DNA from 3 places in the Paenibacillus sp. EKM10P genome. Region 2 is predicted to be linked to each of the others. Evidence: riboswitches for the same ligand, from Rfam matches in the RefSeq annotation. Region 2 holds a riboswitch; each other region holds the start of a gene.
The links. A riboswitch is a leader RNA that binds a small molecule or an ion and turns the genes downstream of it on or off. The one in region 2 is predicted to bind glycine.
Positions count from the first base shown of each region.

Region 1: it holds a riboswitch for glycine, as region 2 does, so the genes downstream of both, HFE01_RS21595 (alanine/glycine:cation symporter family protein) here and gcvT (glycine cleavage system aminomethyltransferase GcvT) in region 2, are expected to answer to the same signal.
Region 3: it holds a riboswitch for glycine, as region 2 does, so the genes downstream of both, sdaAB (L-serine ammonia-lyase, iron-sulfur-dependent subunit beta) here and gcvT (glycine cleavage system aminomethyltransferase GcvT) in region 2, are expected to answer to the same signal.

Region 1 covers NZ_JAALET010000012.1:74,789-79,414, forward strand. Annotated here, with positions in the region: gene HFE01_RS21585 (LytR/AlgR family response regulator transcription factor) at 1-480, shown strand, start outside; gene HFE01_RS21590 (sensor histidine kinase) at 831-1,499, shown strand; gene HFE01_RS21595 (alanine/glycine:cation symporter family protein) at 1,625-3,043, opposite strand; glycine riboswitch at 3,201-3,295, opposite strand; glycine riboswitch at 3,307-3,391, opposite strand; gene HFE01_RS21600 (glycoside hydrolase family 1 protein) at 3,560-4,626, opposite strand, start outside.
Region 2 covers NZ_JAALET010000008.1:89,456-94,081, forward strand. Annotated here, with positions in the region: gene gcvPA (aminomethyl-transferring glycine dehydrogenase subunit GcvPA) at 1-721, opposite strand, end outside; gene gcvT (glycine cleavage system aminomethyltransferase GcvT) at 845-1,945, opposite strand; glycine riboswitch at 2,025-2,121, opposite strand; glycine riboswitch at 2,135-2,208, opposite strand; gene gcvH (glycine cleavage system protein GcvH) at 2,617-3,015, shown strand; gene HFE01_RS18200 (PTS mannitol transporter subunit IIBC) at 3,434-4,626, shown strand, end outside.
Region 3 covers NZ_JAALET010000017.1:14,715-19,340, forward strand. Annotated here, with positions in the region: gene HFE01_RS24025 (Ig-like domain-containing protein) at 1-465, shown strand, start outside; gene sdaAA (L-serine ammonia-lyase, iron-sulfur-dependent, subunit alpha) at 546-1,445, opposite strand; gene sdaAB (L-serine ammonia-lyase, iron-sulfur-dependent subunit beta) at 1,435-2,124, opposite strand; glycine riboswitch at 2,336-2,450, opposite strand; gene HFE01_RS24040 (DUF6359 domain-containing protein) at 2,665-4,269, shown strand; gene HFE01_RS24045 (ABC transporter ATP-binding protein) at 4,602-4,626, shown strand, end outside.

The DNA of each region.
Region 1 (4,626 bases), on a different contig from region 2:
ACTAACTATCCAGAATACATGCTAGAAAGTTTTGAAGTACAAGCATTTCAATATTTACTTAAACCCCTTACTTATAAACTCTTTGTAGAAAAAATAAATAAACTATGTCATTATATGCGTTCTTCAGTATCCCACTTTCTGTCTGTGAAAAATAAAACTGAGCATCTTGTATTGAGACACTCTGAGATCATAGCCATCTCAAAAGGTGAAAACAATTACATCCATAATGAACTTTGTATTGCAACGGATTCACACAACTATTTTATTTCCGGAACGTTGAAAGCGGTTTATGAACAATTAAAATATCCGTTTGTGTTTATACATAGGTCAATAATTGTGAATTTAGTTCATATACGTAAGTTTTCAGCTACTTCTGTTATTATGTCAAACGAACAAGAATTCCCTGTAGGTCGTTCTCACGCTAAATCACTTCGTGAGGCGTATGCTCGTTTTATAATTTCTCGTTTTCAGGAAGGGTGAGTTTTTTGAATCATTGCGTTTACATTAATGTCACCTCGTTTTCTAATTACTCTTTATTTTTATTTAGCACAACAAAGCAAAGTCATTTTTCCAATCCAATAGTTAACCTTTTTTTACTTTTCGCCTCTTTACACTTCATACTTATTACAGTACTAGTAGTTCATTATTTTAAAAAAGGAAGGAAATACAAGATAGGGATTGTGTATTATTTTGTAATATTAATAGGAACATCGTTTAACTTGCTCATACATTACGGTTTATTTTCTTTTATGAAACATAATTTATTCTTTATAATGTCAATCATCAGTATTCTTGGAATGAACGTGATTATTGTCTTTCTAACGGACAAGTTGATAGAAAAGTCAAACCTCTCATGCTTTTTTCAAAAGCAAATGCTGATGCAAGAAAAACGTTATAAAGAAACAACTCGATCTCTTAGTGATATCAAACGAAGTATTCATGATTTCAAAAAACAGTTAATTTTTGTCCGTGCTTGTTTACAAGAACAGAGGACGGAAGAGGGTGTTAATCACATCAACCAAACTCTAAAAAATATAGACTCACCAAAACTTCATATAACAACAGGACATCTCGTTATTGATGCTTTAGTAAATCATACTTTCAGCATCGCTAATAAAAGTGGGATAGCTTTCTTCCATCAAATCCATATTAACCCGGCAAATATTAGTATTGGAAGTCATGATCTATGTATTGTCTTAGGTAATGTTTTCGATAATGCTATTGAAGCTGTAATGCAGCTTCCTAGAAAGAAAGAGCATTCAATTCATTTGGAAATTTTCACCGATAATATTGCCCTATGGATTTATGTTCGCAATTCAAAAAGTAATTATCTCAATACAGCATTCTCAACCAAAACATACAATCCCCCTTTAAAAAAACATGGGTATGGATTACTTAACATCCAGCAAGTGATAAAGAAATATGGTGGTTATTTAAATACAACTATTACGGATTCGCATTTTCAAATTACGATTATGCTCCCATGTAATAACTCTTAGGTTTGTAAACGTTATGGATTAAGAGATATTCAGAATAAATAAAATGTCGGTAATCACCAGTCTTATAACCTAAAAAAAGGAGTACCCTCAAGCCTGTGATGGCTGAGGATACTCCCTTTTAGTATTTATGAATTTACCGTTTGTCCCTTTTCTTCTACTTGGATAGCCGCCCCTACATTGGCACCAGCAAGAATACCCTTGTTCTTATTAGGATACAAGGAATTCATATAAGTCCGGGTTTCTGCAACAACAATTCCCGACAAGCCGAGCAGTGCAATCAGGTTCGGAAAAGCCATCATGGCGTTAAAAATATCTGCCAGCAGCCAAATCGCATCCAGTTTAATGAACGCGCCCCCGCCAACCAGTACAATGAACAAATAACGATAAGGCTTGATCCACTTAACCCCAAGCAAGTATTCAACACAGCGTTCCCCGTAATAGTTCCAGCCGAGCATGGTGGTGAATGCGAACATAATCAGGATGATGGTGAGCAGCTCTGCTCCCAGCGGAAATGCACTGGAAAAGGCTTGCTGAGTCATCAAGCCTGCATCGGTAGGCCCGCTCCACACCCCGCTAACCAGTAACGTCAACCCGGTCATCACACAAATAACCATCGTATCAATAAATACGCCTGTCATGGAAATCAGCCCTTGTTCCGCAGGCCATTTGGTTTTGGCAGCTGCGGCTGCAATCGGTGCGCTCCCCAATCCAGCTTCGTTGGCAAAAATACCTCTGGCTACCCCACTGCGCATGGCCAGCATAATCGTAGCTCCTGCAAATCCGCCGGTTGCCGATGTAGTTGAAAATGCCGAATGAAGCACAAGCGCAATTGCGGCAGGAAGTTGGTCAGCAAATCGAATCAGTACAATGATACAAATTAATACATACAGGCCTGTTTTAAAAGGAACGACCTTCGTCGATACCTTGGCAATGCTTTTGAGTCCACCAATGGTCACAAGACCTGTAAGGACAGCAATTGTCAGCGCCGTTACAATCGGCGGAACGCCAAAACTGTTTTCAGTCGAAGATACAATCGCCTTGACCTGAGGGAATGTTCCAATTCCGAACAACGCTACCAGCATCCCTGAAAAAGCAAACAGCATCGCCAACGGTTTAAAACGGCGTCCCAGGCCTTTTTCAATATAATACATCGGGCCGCCGGAAAATTGTCCATTCCGATCCTTCACCCGGTATTTTACCGCAAGTACACCTTCCGCATATTTCGTCGCCATCCCAAAGAAGGCTGCAACGACCATCCAGAACAAGGCACCCGGCCCGCCCAGCTTAATGGCCGTCGCTACACCGACAATACTTCCTGTACCGACGGTAGCCGCCAATGCTGTACTCAAAGCCGCAAAACTACTTACATCCCCGCTACCTTCATTCGGGGCCTTACCGATGAGCTTGATCGCCAGGGGCAGGCGGAATACCTGCAACATTTTTAGACGTATGGTCAGCCATAACCCCGTTCCCATAACAAGGATGATGAGAGGCGCCCCCCATATCCAACTACTAATCGTTTCTAACACATGTACCAAATTCATTTCAACCCGCTCCTCCAGCATAGTAGAAAACAAAAAAGAGTCAAATCTGTTGATTCGACTCCTGGAGAGGTTAAAGGCACGAAAAAATACAACCATCTTGTGCAGGATTTCACCTCTAAAAGCTTATAAAAGCCTAGGGCTATCCCTGTCACAGGTTATTCGCGTCTCTGTCCTTTTGCCTGAGAGTTTAAGCAGATGTGATCTGCGGTGCACCTTCGGCGCCCAATTAAGGGTCTCTCCAGAGTTCTGTCCGTTTACGGTCCCTGCTCGTTGCTGTAAATCAGCCTAAGCACCTGAGAGTTTTGCCCCTTCGGTTGGAACTTTCATTCCATCTCCCGCAAACATCAACCAGACATATGAAATTTTTATTCATTATACAGAAAAATTTCAGCTTATTACAAGTGAAAAATTTGTGAAGCCCTCTGAAAGAATCAATAGAGTGTCTATACAAAAAGCGGGTACAGCAGATTGCATCCTGAGGATTTTCTCTGCTGTACCCGCCAAAACGATATGGAATTACAATTCTTCACCGTTGGTTGCTATCACATTTTTATACCAGTTAAATGAGTCCTTTTTGGAGCGTTGAAGCGTTCCGTTACCGTCATCATCCAGATCAACGTAAATAAATCCGTAGCGCTTGGACATTTCGGACGTAGACATGCTCACAAGGTCGATAGGTCCCCAGCTGGTGTAACCAATCAGATCAACACCGTCAGCAATCGCTTCCTTCATTTGGGCAATATGCTGACGCAAGTAATCAATGCGATACGTGTCATGCACAGAGCCGTCTTCTTCTACCTTATCATACGCACCCAGGCCATTTTCCACGATGAACAGTGGCTTTTGATAGCGATCATAAAACGTATTCAGTGTAACACGCAAACCGATCGGATCGATCTGCCATCCCCAGTCGGAAGACTGCAGATACGGATTTTTCACACCGCCTATCAGGTTCCCTGCTGCCTTTTCGCCTTCTGGCCCTGCCGATACGGTCAAGGTCATATAGTAACTAAATGAGATAAAATCGACCGTGTTATTTTTCAAAATTTCGGCATCGCCGGGTTCTGTCTGGATCACAATATTATTTTCTTCAAAATAGCGGTTCATATAGTTGGGATATTCCCCACGAGCATGCACATCCGTAAAGAACAGGTTCATTTGATTTTCATGCTGTGCTTTCAGGATATCTTCTGGGTTACACGTATGTGGGTAGCTTTCAATGCGGGCCAGCATACAGCCGATCTGAGCACCCGGAATGATCTCATGTCCCCGTTTGGTCGCCAATGCACTTGCTACAAATTGATGGTGCAATGCTTGATATATCGCTTGTTGCTTGTTTTCTACACGGTCAATAACCACACCTCCGCCTGTAAACGGGCTCATAGTCATGACATTAATTTCGTTAAAGGGCAGCCAGTATTTTACTTTATCCTTATAGCGTGTAAATACCGTTTCGGCATATTTTACGTAATGATCCACGACTTCGCGTCCCAACCAGCCATTATACTTCTGTGTCAGACCTAGCGGTGTTTCATAATGCGACAGTGTTACCAAAGGCTCAATACCATACTTGCGCAGCTCAT
Region 2 (4,626 bases):
TGACGACCATTAGCCCCTTGTGTGCATGGATCAGGTCAGCCATCGGCTTCAGATTTTCCACGGCTCCAAAAAAGTTGGGGCTTTGGATCAAGACAGCCGCCGTCTGTTCCGATACGGCCGCGGCAAGCGCATCGACATCCGTTACGCCGTCCGAACAGCCGATCTCCACGATGTCCAAGTCCAATCCGCGCGCATAGGCTGCCAATACCTGGCGTGCCTCTGGATGGACAGACCTTGATACAATAAGCTGTTTACGGCGCGTGGCTGCGGCGGCCAGTGAGCCCGCTTCCGCCAGAGCTGTCGCTCCATCGTACATACTGGCATTAGCTACTGCCATGCCTGTCAATTCGCAAATATACGACTGAAATTCAAAAATGGCTTGCAGCTCGCCCTGGCTTACTTCCGGCTGATAGGGGGTGTAGGCTGTGTAAAATTCGGAACGTGAGGTGATGTGCTGAATGACGGACGGAATATGATGATCATAAATACCTGCACCAAGAAAGCTGGCATGTGTATCTGTATTGGCATTGTGCCCGGCCAGCTCGGCCATGTGGCGAGTTAGGGCTCTTTCGTCGAGCCGAGAGGAAAGAGGGAGTTCCCCTTGGTATCGAATTGCCTCTGGAATGTCACTGAATAAATCATCAATGGATGATACGCCCACCACACGCAGCATTTCGGTTTGATCTTGTTCGGTCATGGGGAGATAGCGATGCTGCTTCATAAGTTCTGGCTCCTTTCGAAAAGCAAAATTTAGATAGTAAATTAGCTAATACATAATCGTAGTTGGAAAATCCAGAATTTCGTATCTGACATGATCGCTTTTTTAGAGTGAAGAGGATTAAGATCAGCGTGACCGTTTATAAAAGGGGGCTGGGACCACTTCCGCACGCAGGCGTTTACCTCGAATTTCGACCTCTAACGGTGTAGATAGGGTGCTAAAACGACTGTCCACCAGGGCTAGCCCCAAATTACGCTTCAAGGTGGGCGATTGAGTCCCCGTTGTGACCTCACCAATGTGTTGGCCTTCCGCGAAGACTGGATAATGAGCGCGCGGGATACCGCGGTCAATCATTTCCAGCCCGATCAACTTGCGAGGAATTCCTTGTTCTTTCTGGTGTTGCAGTGCTTCTCTGCCGATAAAATCTCCTTTATTCAGCTTGACGAAGAAACCTAAACCAGCCTCAAGCGGTGAAATGGTGGCAGATAACTCTTGTCCGTACAGCGGCAGCCGTGCCTCAAACCGCAGTGTATCGCGAGCACCAAGCCCAGCGGGAATTAGCCCATACGATTCACCGCAACGAAGCAAACCATTCCACACGGCGGGTGCTTCCTCAGCAGGTATATAAAATTCAAAACCGTCTTCCCCGGTATATCCGGTTCGGGAGACGAGTGCTTTTGCTCCGAACAATTGCACGTTCTCATGGAATCGGAAAGATGCCAGATTCGTAATATCTGCATCTGTCACGGCTGCGGCAATATGTGCTGCTTCCGGTCCTTGTAATGCCAGCAATGCGATCGCATCAGACACATTCTCCAGATGAACCGATGCAGGTACGTGGCGCATGAGCCAATCCCAATCTTTGTCGATGTTGGAGGCATTCACAACGAGCATGTAGCGCTCTGGTCCTTTGCAGTATACAAGCAAGTCATCCACTACGCCTCCATCGGGGTAACACAGGAGTGAATATTGTGCCTGGCCCGGTTCCAACTGGCTGACATCATTCGTGGTTACCCATTGCAAAAAAGCCTCGGCTTCTTTGCCCTCAACCAAAAACTCGCCCATGTGCGAGACATCGAATAAACCCGCGCGTTGCCGGACGGCCTCATGCTCTTTTTGGATGCCGCTAAACTGAACGGGAAGCTCCCACCCGCCAAAGTCAATACAACGAACCCCGGGCTGCGTCCCGTAGGACGAAAATAATGGTGTTCTTCGCAAATTAGACATTTTTTCACTCCTATCCAGTGTAATCGGCTAAACAAAAAAGACAGGCTGAAAGAAACGTATAGACGGCAGTCCATACTCTTCTTTCAGCTCTGTCCTTGATACCAGAAAGTTACCCCGGTGTGAACCAGGTTTCCCCTTGGGTGATCCGCTCTAATCGCGAATGCTCTCCAGAGATGCGTCCGGCAGAGGTCCTTTTGCCTGAGAGATTCACCTGCAATGCAAGTTTACTCCTTCGGCGCTACCTTTTGGATCAACGGTAGGTTACCCGGTTTTGCAGGTAACAACTTGATCCGAGTTCGCGTGCACAACTGTCTCAGAAACGACAACAGCTATGCGAATCTTTTGGGTAGTCTCTCCCTCCGCGTTCATCCGCGTTTGCAGTTGTCGGGGTATTTCCAAAAGCATTTGCTATAACCCATTAATACGCAAATTCATTCAAAATGTCAATAAAAATGTCATATAAAACAATCCAAAAAACATTTAATGTATAAATAAGGATATGTAAGCGTTTGTTACAAGTTATCATTTTTTAATATTCTATGCTATATGAGATAACATGAAGTATTTTTGTTAGTATTATTGACATGAGTGTTCATGTTGTCATAATCTTAACCTGTCTAATACAGGTGATTAAAAGCATTTTATTCATGTGGAAGTGAGGCGAAAGCAGGATGAGTGAAGTGAAACGGGAACTTTGGTATACAGACGAACATGAGTGGGTTCAGCGCACAGCAGACGGGACGTTGCGGATCGGCATTACAGACTTTGCACAGCATCAACTGGGTGATATTGTTTTTGTGGAATTACCTGGGGCGGGAGCAACGATTGAACAGGGGGCAGAGATTGGTACAATTGAATCGGTGAAGACCGTATCCGACCTTTTTGCTCCGGTGGCGGGAACCGTATTGAAAGTAAATGAAGCTCTGGAAAGCACACCTGAGCTGGTGAATGAATCTCCCTATGAAAAGGGTTGGATGATTGAAGTAGAGATGGGCAATGATGTCGAGGAAGCTCTGAGCAAGCTGCTGTCTGCGGATCAGTACGAGCAGTTGATTTCGGATGAACAATAATGAGCAATATAAGATGGAATATTAGCGCTTTATTCTAAATTTTTATATGGATATTGAATTGAATAAAAGCATCGTTAGTCCGCTCGTTTTGTGTATATAATAGTCGCTATGATCTGACATGGCGGCTATTTTTTTGTTGTCTTTTAGAAGGCGTAATTACGTCGATTATTAGATTTAGAGGTGAGCTCCTCTACATAAGGTGCAGATTTACAGCACTGTTTTTTCGACTAATTTCTATTGTTATCGTTCATATTAAGAAGAATTATGCAGGTATAATACGTTATTTTAAATTTAAATGTTGTCATCAACGTTCATGACGAAAGTACGTTTTCATTTCGTTGATGAAGATAGCGCTGTCATTTAGTATGAATTTTAAGAAAAGGTAGTGATGCTATTTACTCACAAGGAGGATATGAATATGAGCACAGTGGACACAAAGTCCAGTCCAAACGGTGGCGCTCGTGTCGCCGTACAACGTTTTGGCCGTTTTCTCAGCGGTATGGTGATGCCGAATATGGGAGCCTTTATTGCGTGGGGATTAATTACAGCACTCTTTATTCCGACCGGGTGGTTCCCGAACGAGGGTTTTGCACAACTGGTTGATCCGATGAAAAATTATTTGCTGCCGCTGCTGATCGGTTACACAGGAGGCACGATGATTCACGGACAGCGCGGAGGTGTGATCGGTGCCATTATGACGATGGGTGTCATTGTGGGGGCCGATATCCCGATGTTCCTGGGTGCGATGGTAGCTGGTCCGCTGGCTGCATGGATATTGAAGAAGTTCGATAAGGCCATTGAAGGCAAAGTCAGATCAGGCTTTGAAATGCTGGTCAATAATTTCTCGGCTGGGATTATCGGTGCCATTCTAGCACTGCTAGCGCATGTAGCGATCGGTCCGGTCGTTCAAACCATCAGCCAAGTATTGTCGACAGGGGTACAGTTTCTCGTAAATGCAGGGCTCTTGCCGCTTGTCAACCTCATTATTGAGCCCGGAAAAGTATTATTTCTTAACAACGCATTGAATCACGGAGTATTGAGCCCGATTGCGTTGGAGGAAGCTGCAAGAACAGGAAAATCCGTTTTGTTCATGCTTGAATCCAATCCTGGTCCGGGGCTCGGCATTTTGCTGGCCTATTGCCTGTTCGGTAAAGGCTCTGCGAAGTCGTCTGCTCCTGGTGCAGTTATCATTCATTTTTTCGGCGGGATTCATGAAATTTATTTCCCTTACATTTTGATGAAGCCGATTCTAATTCTCGCTGCTATAGCAGGGGGCGTTGTGGGAACCTTCTGTTTTATGTTGACAGGTGCCGGACTGGTTGCTGCTCCTTCACCAGGCAGTATCATTGCTTATTTCCTGATGACACCAAAAGGCGGGTATTTGCCGATGCTGAGCGGTGTAATCGCTGCTGCAGTCGTATCCTTTGCTGTTGCCGCAGTATTGCTCAAGACAGGTAAGCAAAAGGAAGAGGGGCTGGAGGAAGCTGCATCCCGCCTGAAAGATATGAAAAATCAAAGCAAGGGTGCAAGTGCTAACGCCACTGTAATGGAAGATAACCACGCATCTGATCGTGCTGCTGAGATTGCCGGAGATCGAATGCTCAAGGATAA
Region 3 (4,626 bases), on a different contig from region 2:
TCACTAAAATCCGGGGATCAAAAAACGATTGCGATTGTAGTTAAATCCAGTGATGGCAAAGAAAAGGATGTTACAACCCAAGCTGAATGGAAAACGTCAAACTATAAGGTAGCCACCGTCAAAAAGGGTCAGGTTACCGCGGTCAGCTACGGTAAGGCTAACATTCAGGCGAAGTTTGGCGGTAAGGTGATCAGCGTACCTGTTGATGTTGATACGCTTAAATACCTGCAAACGGACGAAGTCGCCTTGACTTTGAAGGCAGGGCAGCTGGCCAAGGTTACGGCTACAGCCACGTATAAGGATGAGTCGGAGAAGGATGTTTCCAAACCTGCTGTCTGGTCCTCGTCCAGAATTATTGTTGCGACCGTCAAAGACGGCAACATTAAGGCACAGGGCAAGGGCAAAGCTGTAATTACAGTGAAATATGCAGGTAAAATGACGAAGGTACAGGTAACCGTTCAGTAATCTGTTAAAATGAAAAGAAAAAGAGCAAGCATACGTCTAGAGACGATATGCTTGCTCTTTTATTTTTTAAAGCTTAGAAGCTACGATTTATTCTTCTTGGTTGATGTGTTGCGTGTCAGTGATTCGGTCAAACGCTTGCCAGTGGGTGTCTGGGCCAAGCCGCCTTTGGCGGTCTCGCGGTGCTTCGACGGCATCGCGCTGCCGACTTCAAGCATTACGTCAATGACTTCGTCAGACGGAATGGCGCTGCGCACACCCGCCAAAGCCATATCCGCTGCGGCAAGTGCGGTCACGGCTCCCAGCCCGTTGCGCACGATGCACGGAATCTCGACGAGTCCGGCGACGGGGTCGCAAATCAGACCGAGCGTGTTCTTGAGCGCTAGGCCTACGGCGTGAACGGCCTGCTCAGGTGTGCCGCCGCGTAGCTCGACCATAGCTCCAGCGGCCATCCCGATGGCTGAGCCAATCTCAGCCTGACAGCCTCCCTCCGCGCCGGAAATGAAGGAATTGTTGGCGATGACGTAGCCAATGGCTCCGGCTGCGAACAAGCCGTGCACCATATGCTCATCATCCCAGCCGAACCGCTCCTGCGCACTAATGAACACACCGGGGATGACTCCACAAGAGCCAGCAGTGGGCGTAGCCACAATACGCCCCATGGACGCATTAACCTCCGACACGGAGAGCGCATAAGCCATGGCGAGTGCAGAGGCGTCGCCGGAGCAGGTTTCTCCTGCCCGCAGATACTCGGCCAGACGCTTGCCATCACCGCCCGTTAATCCACTGCGGGAAACGGTGTCTTGCGTCTGACCACGATGAACGGCCTCCTTCATGACTTCATAATAATCAGACATTTGGCGGAAGATTTCTTCTTCCGTTGTATTCGTCTCTTGTACCTGCTCTTGAATCATCAGGCGGCCAATCGTGGTGGATTCCTCCGCGCATATGGCGCTGATTTCATGCAGATGGCTAAATCGCATCAGATTCAGCTCCTTTTTTCAAATTAATCATTTTAATTTCGTACATATGTGGTAAGGATCGTAGTTTTGCGATCAGTTCAGCCGTAGGAGGACTGTCCGTTTCGATGGCGGTAAGTGCTTCTCCATCTCGGCCTTTGCGATCCACATGCATATAGGCAATGTTAATGTCGGCAGCGCCGAGTGCTGAAGTCACCGCACCTAATGTGCCGGGCTTATCCGAGTGAAGAAGCACCAACGTAGCCAGCTCCCCGGTCAGGTTGACTCGGAATTCGTTGAGCTGCTGGACATGGATGCTGCCGCCGCCGATGGAGGAGCCCAGCAGTGTGCGCTGATCCTCACCCTTCCACAGTTCAAAACGGACGGTATTTGGATGGGGCGCGGGTAGTCCGCTGACGGCAAACTCCACGGCCATTCCAGCCTGCGCCGCCCATTGCTCGGCATCTGGAATTCGGTGGTCGTCTGTATCGTAATTGAGCAGGCCTGCGATGAGTGCTAGGTCTGTACCGTGTCCTTTGTAGGTGTCGGCGAAGGAGCCGTACAGTGTCATGCGGGCACGGTCCGGCTGCATCCCGAGCCAGTGACGGGCAACGCGTGCAAGCCGCACCGCGCCTGCAGTGTGTGAACTGGAAGGTCCGGTCATGGCCGGACCGATAATGGAAAATACATCTTTGAAACGCATGGTGTGGCCCCCTGTATGTTCTAGTACCATAGTATATGGTATTTCCGCGTTTGTGCGCAGCTATGACGGTTCCTAATGCTGACGTACAATGTGAGCGCAAAAAAGGACAGGATAAGGAAGTTTCCCTTATCTCTGTCCTCGTTACCTGAGAGTTTCGTGCGGTGTCCTTACCGCCTTACCCCTTGGGTGGCTTGCGCTCTCTCCAGAGTTGCGTCAGATGACGATACATGGACCTGAGAGATTATCCGCCAGCCGGGTGCTGACGTCTTGCTCCTTCGGTGCCGCCAGCGTGTAAGCCCCTGGACAGACTCTCCCGTCATCTTCATTCGCGTATACCGTTCTACATATCTTTCTTAGCGTAATGTATGCCGTGCTCGGTGTCAATCGCAGGTTTCAATTTTTACATAAACAGGCGAGTTTCCGATAAAAAAGATTAAAATTTACATAATTATGGATGAAATCAGGAAGGAATTAGAAGATTGACAGCTAATCTGATAGAGGACAAGTACATTTATGGAATTATAGGAGGGATATTGACGTATGGTAAAAGGCTTGCGGTTCACAGGTTCACGCTTGAAAGGGGTGCTGCATCTAGCAGCGATCGTATCGCTGTTGATTGGGATCCTCGTTCCATTCGGTCAGGTCAAGGCAGAGGGAGCATTGACAGTAGACGAAGCACTTCAGCGCCAAGGCAGTGGAGGTACAGTGACGGTGGAAGGCTACATCGTCGGACATGCTACCGGATCGAAAACAGCTAATTTTTCTGCTCCGTTTGCGAATGATTTTAACGTACTGATTGCCGACCAGGCCAATGAACGTAGCACGTCTAATCTATTGGATGTGCAGCTGACATCTGCGTACAGAGGGCAATTTGGGTTAACAGGTCATCCTGAACTGGTCGGCAGCAAAATTCGTGTGACAGGTACGCTTGGTGCCTACAATAATTTTGGTGGAGTAAAAAGTCCAAGCGCTGTGGAACTGGTGAGTGGAAGCGAGCCGGGGGAACCAGGTGAACCTGGCGAACCTGAACCTGGCAACCCGGGTCAACCCGGTACTACACTGCCGGATGGAAAAGGCAAAAAGGTGCTGTTCGATAATACGCACGCACAGACGGCTGGTGCAGCAGATTGGGTCATTGAAGGCGCCTTCTCCGACTTTGCCAATGGATTACGTAATGTAGGCTTTACTGTGAATCAATTGAACCGCCCTATTCCTTTTACTTATGGAGAACAGGCCATAACCTATGATAAGCTGCGCCAATATGATGTGTTCATCATCGGTGAAGCGAATGTGGCCTTTAAGGCATCCGAGCAGGCTGCCCTGCTGCAATATGTGAATAACGGGGGAAGTGTCTTCTTCATCTCCGACCATTATAATGCCGACCGTAACAAAAACCGTTGGGATTCCTCCGAGGTTATGAATGGCTACCGTCGTGGAGCCTATACTAATCCGGCCAAAGGCATGACTGCAGAAGAAGCTGCATCACCGGCGATGCAAGGATTAACAAGCTCCGATTGGCTGGCGACCAACTTTGGTGTTCGTTTCCGTTACAATGCGCTTGGCGATGTAAATGCTACGGACATCGTAGCCGCAGATCAATCCTTCGGCATTACCAAGGGTGTACGCTCGATTGCCATGCATGCGGGATCTACGCTGGCTATTATTGATCCTACCAAAGCCAAAGGAATTGCCTATATCCCGACAGGTACAAAAAAATGGGGCAATGCAGTAGACCAAGGAGTCTATAACGGCGGAGGCCGTGCGGAAGGTCCTTATGCTGCGATCTCCAAGGTGGGTCAAGGCAAGGCAGCATTTATCGGTGATTCTTCCCCTGTAGAAGATGCTACTCCGAAATATGCGCGTGAGGAAAACGGACAGTCGAAAAAGACATATGATGGTTTTAAGGAAGTAGACGATGCCACCTTCCTAGTGCAAACGGTTCAATGGCTTGCGTGGAAGCAGGACTACACGAAATTATCCGATGTGGCAGGTTTAACGCTGGATCAACCGACGAAGCTGCTGCCGTTTGAAGAGCCTGCGGCTTCCACAGAACCGCAACCGGAGCCTTGGTCTGCTCCAGCAGCAGGCTACAAATGGTACGATCCAAGAACGTTCAAGCCGGGCTCCTATGGAGCGGCTTCGTAATAAACGCAAAAAATAATTCAGTGTGAGTGGTTGGATGCTAGTTAGCCGTTTGGTCCTCTGTAGGGGATCAAACGGCTTTTTTGTGATGAAAATTAACCTGTGGTTGGTTATTTTATTACATTTTGTGCCAGGAAGGTCGCGCTACGGCTGGATCATTGATTTTTTAAATGATGTTGATAGCATAATCTTAATTGATATATCCATATACTGGTGATAGGATGTATTCAAATTATTCCGACAAAAACAGTATGTAATGTTTGTGGAAGGTTTTAACATCAAACATGGTGAGAATAAGCAGGACAAGACCATGGAGAATGGAGGAAGCGCGCGCATTGAATATCGAACCTGTGTTGGAGA